3 regions of the Phytopseudomonas daroniae genome follow, and region 3 is predicted to be linked to each of the others. Evidence: predicted binding sites of a transcription regulator. Region 3 holds the regulator's gene; each other region holds the start of a gene.
The links. Region 3 encodes sigma-54, which starts transcription at its own class of promoters, with help from an activator protein. Its sites were predicted from a motif close to ANTGGCATNNANNTTGCTNT; they were not measured.
Positions count from the first base shown of each region.

Region 1 (2,267 bases), on a different contig from region 3:
GCCGGACATCATCCAGTAGGGTTCGCGAGTGGTCAGGTAGGCGCCGATCAGGCCGCCGGCGAAGCCCATCAGGGTGTTGAAGGAGAAGGCGGAGAGGTTGGTTGGCTGACCGTAGATGTTGATCCATTGGGCGCCGGAGTTGTAGATGATGCAGCCGCCGAGGAAGCCGAAGAAGCCGACGATGATCAGCATCAGGCCGACCACGCTCATCGGCATGCTGTGGCCGACGATGGCGTTGGCGCTGCCGTCCGGGTTGAAGCGGCCGATGCGTGCACCGAGATTGATCAGCACGCCAAGGGCGAAGAAGCCGGCGATCATGTGCACCACGCCTGCCGCGCCGACGTCATGGTAGCCCCATTTGACGGTCAGCCAGCCTTCCGGATGCCAGCCCCAGGCGGCGGCCAGCAGCCAGAGAAAGCCGCCGAGCACGATGGTCATGATGATGAATGCGCTCATCCGTGCACGCTCGATGATCGCGCCCGAGAGAATCGATCCGGTGGTGGCGGCGAACAGCGCGAACGCGCCCCAGAAGATGCCGGTGGCGTTGTCCTGGATGTTCGGGCCCATGGCCTGGCTCCACGGCATGCCATCCATCAGGGCGTCCATGCGCGGTACCAGGCCATCGGGGAAGGCGTTGTAGACCGCCCAGCCGAGCAGGAACACGCTGGGTACGATGAAGCCGAACGCGAGGATGTTCTTCACGCCCGCGGCCAGGGCGTTCTTCAGGCGCGAGGCGCCAATTTCATAAGACAGAAAACCTGCGTGGATGCAGATCATCAGTGCGGTACACCACCAATAGAACATTTCCATGTTCAGGGTATTGGTCATTTCGATCAGGGCCTGCAGCTCTTCGAGCGTAGGCGTTTTCTGTTCTTCCATCACTGAATCCTCGAAAGCGGTTTATTGGAATTAAGTGGTGCGCAGGCAGGTCGAGTCGAAGCATGTTTTATGGCCTGCCATCCCTGGCGGCCCCCTTAGGGCCGTCGCAAGCGACGTTAAAAAGGCTTCCAGCCATTTTTATTTCTGATAAACAAAGTTTCTTATTGGGAAAGCAATGAATGTGCCAGGGCTAAAGGGCTCTAGCCCTTGCTGTCTATGGCGTTGACGGGTTTGCAGTGCCCTTTTTTTGTTCACCTTCAGTGGCCAGCGCCTGAAGTTGGTTCGCCCGAGCGTTCCTTCTGCAACATGCCCTGGATCTGCTGCACCGAGTCCTGGGTGCGCCGCGCCAGATTGCGCACCTCATCGGCGACCACGGCGAAGCCACGGCCCTGATCGCCGGCACGGGCGGCTTCGATGGCGGCGTTGAGCGCCAGCAGGTTGGTTTGTTCGGCGATGCTGCGAATCCCCCCGGCGACCTGGGCGATCTGTGCGTAGGTGGCCTGGATGTTGGCCTGCTCGCGCTGGTGCAGCGTGGCGGCGGTCTTTTCGTCGCTGATCTCGCGTACGGCGCCGGTGACGTAGAGCAGGCGGCCCTGGCCGTCACGCAGGCAGCGGCCGCGTTCGCGGAACCACACCTCGCCACGGGTCTTGTGGCGCATGCGGTATTCGACGGCATAGAAACCGTCGCCGCCGGTGTCGACCATCGAGGCATTGAAGGTCTGCATGACCTGTTTCAGGTCGTCGGCGTTGACCACCTTGAAGTAGCTGTCCCAGCCATCGGGAAATTCCTCGGCGTTGTAGCCGATCAGCTCGCGGAATTGCTCGGACCAGCGAATCAGGTTCTGCGGGTGATCGGGGTCACCGCCCACTACGTTCATCGCCCAGCTGCCTTCGGTGAGGGTGCGCCTGGTCAGTTCCCAGACCTGGCGCTCCTCGTCCCACTGGGCGCGTTCGGCCTCCAGGTCGTGCAGGCGTCGCTGGCTGTCGTCGCGTTCGTGGATGAGCCCACCGATCTGCGCTTGGGCCTCGGCGAGGTCTCCCTTGAGCGCGGCGTACTCCTCGGCACTGCATGGCGGCGGCGCCTGGCATTCGGCCTGCTGGCGGATGCGCTGCAACTCGTCCCAGTCGCGCTGCAGCCGCTGCAGGCTGCTGAACAACCGGGCGTCACGCTGCAGATGAGGTTGTACGGAGCCAGCGCTGGGCTGGCCGTCGAACAGGCGGTTGAGCCACTGGCTGAGTTCATCGGTCAGGTTTCGCGACGCATTGCTGAACCACATTGGTTCATCCTCCTTGAGATCGAATGGCCATCACCAAGCAATTCTCTTTCCACAACACGGGCTGGTTACGCCCGCACCCTGCTCTTGTCCGGGTCGTAGGCGACGGTGCCG
Region 1 covers NZ_QJUJ01000004.1:223,473-225,739, reverse strand. Annotated here, with positions in the region: gene DNK10_RS11880 (ammonium transporter) at 1-879, opposite strand, end outside; gene DNK10_RS26310 (methyl-accepting chemotaxis protein) at 1,137-2,156, opposite strand; gene DNK10_RS11870 (trimethylamine N-oxide demethylase) at 2,222-2,267, opposite strand, start outside.
Region 1: DNK10_RS11880 (ammonium transporter) is a predicted target of sigma-54. The motif match lies at 1,049-1,068, and genes of this name have one in related genera.

Region 2 (2,267 bases), on a different contig from region 3:
CGACGGTTCCGGCGGCTGGGGTGATGGCGACCAGGCCGGCAACCACGCCGGAAGCGATACCCAGCGCGCTCGGTTTGCCGTGGGTGATCCACTCGGCGAACATCCAGCTCAGGGCAGCGGCGGCGGTGGCGATCTGGGTAACCAGCATGGCCATGCCGGCGGTGTCGTCAGCCGCGGCCGCGGAGCCGGCATTGAAACCGAACCAGCCGACCCAGAGCATGGCGGCACCGACCAGGGTGTAGCCCAGGTTGTGCGGCGCCATGGCCACGCTCGGGAAGCCCTTGCGCTTGCCCAGCACGATGCAGGCGATCAGGCCAGCGATACCGGCATTGATGTGCACCACGGTGCCACCGGCGAAGTCCAGCACGCCCCAGTCCCACATCAGCGCACCGTCGCCACTCCAGACCATGTGCGCGATCGGCGCATAGACCAGGGTGAACCAGACGGTCATGAACACCAGCATGGCCGAGAACTTCATGCGCTCGGCGAAAGCGCCGACGATCAGGGCCGGGGTGATGATGGCGAAGGTCATCTGGAAGGTGACGAATACGCTTTCCGGGAAGGCCTCCGTCAGCGAATCCTTGGTCAGGTTGCCGAGGAACATGTTGCCCAGGCCGCCCACGAAGGAACTGAAGTTGGTCACGCCGGCTTCCATCCCGGTGGTGTCGAACGCCAGGCTATAGCCGTAGGCGAACCACAGCAGGCTCATCAACGCGGTGATGGCGAAGCACTGCATCATCACCGACAGGACGTTCTTGGAACGCACCATGCCAGCGTAGAACAACGCCAGGCCGGGAATGGTCATGAACAGCACCAGAGCGGTGGCGGTCAGCATCCAGGCCGTGTCACCGGAATTCAGCGTCGCTTCCTGGGCCATGGCCAGGCCCGGGAAAAACAGGGACGAAAGGGCTCCAAGCCCTGCGATTCTTCGCAGAGTCATGATTTAACTCCTGGGACGTATGGGGGTGGGGGCGGAGCTTAGATCGCGTCGGTATCGGTTTCGCCGGTACGGATGCGGATCGCCTGTTCCAGGTTGACTACGAAAATCTTGCCGTCACCGATCTTGCCGGTGTTGGCAGCTTTGGTGATGGCTTCAATGACACGATCCAACTGATCGTCGGCGATGGCCACGTCGATCTTTACCTTGGGCAGGAAATCGACGACGTATTCGGCGCCGCGGTACAGCTCGGTGTGACCCTTCTGACGACCGAAGCCTTTCACTTCGGTAACGGTGATGCCTTGCACCCCGATTTCCGACAGCGACTCGCGAACGTCGTCCAGCTTGAACGGCTTGATGATGGCAGTGACTAGTTTCATGAAACTCTCTCCCGTGTAAGGTGGACTTGCCCCAGGAATTCTTACCCCGTCGCAAGTCTAAGCTCAGTGTCTGGCTTTTGTATGCATCGGTTGCCAACACAGGCTGATCCGATACCACCAACCGCTCCCGGCGAAACATTCCCCGCCCGCACGATACAACCGAACCGCATCAGTGCATGGGTCATGAGCGACTAAGCAGAAAGCTTGCCAATACCGACAAAGCGCCTCATTTCAGGACGTTACGGGAGCGTGGAGGCTTAACGGGAAATATCCCCAGCAGCCGACGCACCAGAACGGCGCCAAACCGCACCCCGCACCGCACGCTATTGGTGCAAACACCTCGACCCGTTCACAAAAACCGCCGTGCTACACTGCCGCCAATCGTTTCCGGAAGGTTCCCATGCTGCCACCCAAAGCTCTGCTCGACGCCCTCAGCAGCCAGGCCACACGCCTGCTCAGCGGTGATAATCCCTTGCCACGCAGCGAGATCGAGAGCCAGCTCAAGGCTCTGTTGCAAGGCACCTTCAGCAAGCTGGATCTGGTCAGCCGCGAAGAGTTCGATAGCCAGATGGTGGTTCTGGCCCGCACTCGTGCTCGCCTCGAGGCCCTGGAAGCCAAGGTCGCAGAAATCGAGTCGCGCACCACGCCAGCGCAGCAAACACCGGTCGAGTAACCTGCTCGGCACGATCAAGGAGTGATCGATGTCATTGGCCATAGTCCATAGCCGTGCCCAGGTCGGCGTAGACGCCCCAGCCGTTACCGTCGAGGCCCACCTGGCCAACGGCCTGCCATCCCTGGCGCTGGTCGGCTTGCCGGAAACGGCGGTCAAGGAAAGCAAGGATCGCGTGCGCAGTGCCATCCTCAACTGCGCGCTGGACTTCCCGCCTCGTCGTATTACCTTGAACCTGGCGCCAGCCGATTTACCGAAGGACGGCGGCCGTTTCGACCTT
Region 2 covers NZ_QJUJ01000014.1:80,762-83,028, reverse strand. Annotated here, with positions in the region: gene DNK10_RS24225 (ammonium transporter) at 1-940, opposite strand, end outside; gene glnK (P-II family nitrogen regulator) at 979-1,317, opposite strand; gene DNK10_RS24215 (accessory factor UbiK family protein) at 1,718-1,990, shown strand; gene DNK10_RS24210 (YifB family Mg chelatase-like AAA ATPase) at 2,019-2,267, shown strand, end outside.
Region 2: glnK (P-II family nitrogen regulator) is a predicted target of sigma-54. The motif match lies at 1,510-1,529, and genes of this name have one in related genera.

Region 3 (2,267 bases):
ACCACAACGTACGCGAAACCCTGGATATCTGCGAAACCGCCTATATCGTCAGCGACGGTCAACTGATCGCCGAAGGTGACTCCGCTGCCATTCTGGCCAACCAGGTGGTCAAGGAAGTCTATCTGGGCCACGAATTCCGCCTGTGATGGATTCCCCCATCGATGAGCGCACCCATGAGCCTGTTACCCTCACGGCATTGCTGCAATGAAATGGTAACAGGCCCTAGGCAAAGCACTCTGATTCAGGCATATAATTTGCTTCCTAGTGGCGCTTTGGCGCCCTGTCGTGGATCGCGCACAGACGCCGGATAAGGTCTGCAATGAAACCATCGCTAGTCCTGAAAATGGGCCAGCAGCTGACGATGACACCGCAGCTGCAACAAGCCATTCGCCTGCTCCAACTGTCGACCCTGGATCTGCAACAGGAGATCCAGGAGGCGCTGGAGTCCAACCCGATGCTCGAGCGTCAGGAAGAAGGCGACGACTTCGACTCGGATCCCATGGCCGACGGCGCGGAAAGTGCCACTGCGAGCGCCACCCAGGAAGAGAAATTTCAGGAACCGACCTTCCAGGAAAACACACAGACCGTCGACAACCTGGAAGAAGGCGAATGGGGCGAGCGCATTCCCAACGAACTACCTGTCGATACCGCCTGGGAAGATGTCTACCAGACCAGCGCCAGCAGCCTGCCGAGCAATGATGATGACGAGTGGGACTTCACCACTCGCACCTCTGCCGGGGAAAGCCTGCAGAGCCACATGCTCTGGCAACTCAACCTGGCACCGATGTCCGACAAGGATCGCCTGATCGCCGTCACGCTGATCGACTGCATCAACGGCCAGGGCTACCTCGAAGAAACCCTCGAGGAAATCACCGACGCCTTCGACCCCGAACTCGATGTCGAGCTCGACGAAGTCGAAGCCGTGCTGCATCGCATCCAGCAATTCGAGCCGTCCGGCATCGCGGCCCGCGACCTGCGCGAATGCCTGCTTCTGCAACTGCGCCAACTGCCGACCAACACGCCCTGGCTGAGCGAAGCCCAACGCCTGACGAGCGATTATCTCGATCTGCTCGGCAGCCGCGACTACAGCCAACTGATGCGCCGCATGAAGCTCAAGGAAGATGAGCTGCGTCCGATCATCGAACTGATCCAGAGCCTCAACCCACGCCCCGGTTCGCAGATCGAATCCAGCGAGCCCGAGTACGTGGTACCTGACGTGATCGTGCGCAAGCACAACGACCGCTGGCTGGTGGAGCTCAATCAGGAAGCCATGCCGCGCCTGCGCGTCAATGCGCAGTATGCAGGTTTCGTCAAACGTGCCGATTCCAGCGCCGACAACACCTTCATGCGTAACCAGCTGCAGGAAGCGCGCTGGTTCATCAAGAGCCTGCAGAGCCGCAACGAGACCCTGATGAAGGTTGCGACGCAGATCGTCGAGCATCAGCGTGGCTTCCTCGACTACGGCGATGAAGCCATGAAGCCTCTGGTGCTGCACGACATCGCTGAAGCGGTAGGCATGCACGAATCGACCATTTCACGCGTCACCACGCAGAAATACATGCACACGCCGCGTGGCATTTACGAGCTGAAATACTTCTTCTCCAGCCACGTCAGCACCTCCGAAGGCGGCGAATGTTCGTCCACCGCGATCCGCGCGATCATCAAGAAACTGGTCGCTGCGGAAAATGCGAAAAAGCCATTGAGCGATAGCAAGATCGCTGGTCTACTGGAAGCACAGGGCATTCAAGTGGCGCGCCGCACAGTCGCCAAGTACCGTGAATCGCTCGGTATAGCGCCTTCGAGCGAACGCAAGCGACTGATGTAAGGTGCCCTTGTAGCAAAGCCCCCAGTGTTCCTGCGGCAGGTTTGAAAGCCTGCCACTCACACACGGCAACAAGGAGAAGCGGTATGCAAGTCAACATCAGTGGACACCAGCTGGATGTGACAGACGCACTACGCAGCTACATCGAAGAAAAGCTCGGGCGTCTCGAGCGACACTTCGACAAGATCACCAATGTGCAGGTCATCCTGGAGGTCGAAAAGCTCAAGCAGAAAGTCGAAGCTACCTTGCATATCGCCGGAGGCGAAGTGGTGGCCAATGCCGAACATGACGACATGTACGCAGCCATCGATCTACTGACCGACAAACTCGACCGCCAACTCATCAAGCACAAGGAAAAACAGCTCGACCGCCAGCAGGGCGCAATGGCCCGCTGACCTCGTCCTTCTCCTATGATCCGACTTGAAAATATCCTGACCCCCGGCCG
Region 3 covers NZ_QJUJ01000001.1:531,301-533,567, forward strand. Annotated here, with positions in the region: gene lptB (LPS export ABC transporter ATP-binding protein) at 1-146, shown strand, start outside; gene DNK10_RS02615 (RNA polymerase factor sigma-54) at 320-1,825, shown strand; gene hpf (ribosome hibernation-promoting factor, HPF/YfiA family) at 1,909-2,217, shown strand; gene ptsN (PTS IIA-like nitrogen regulatory protein PtsN) at 2,233-2,267, shown strand, end outside.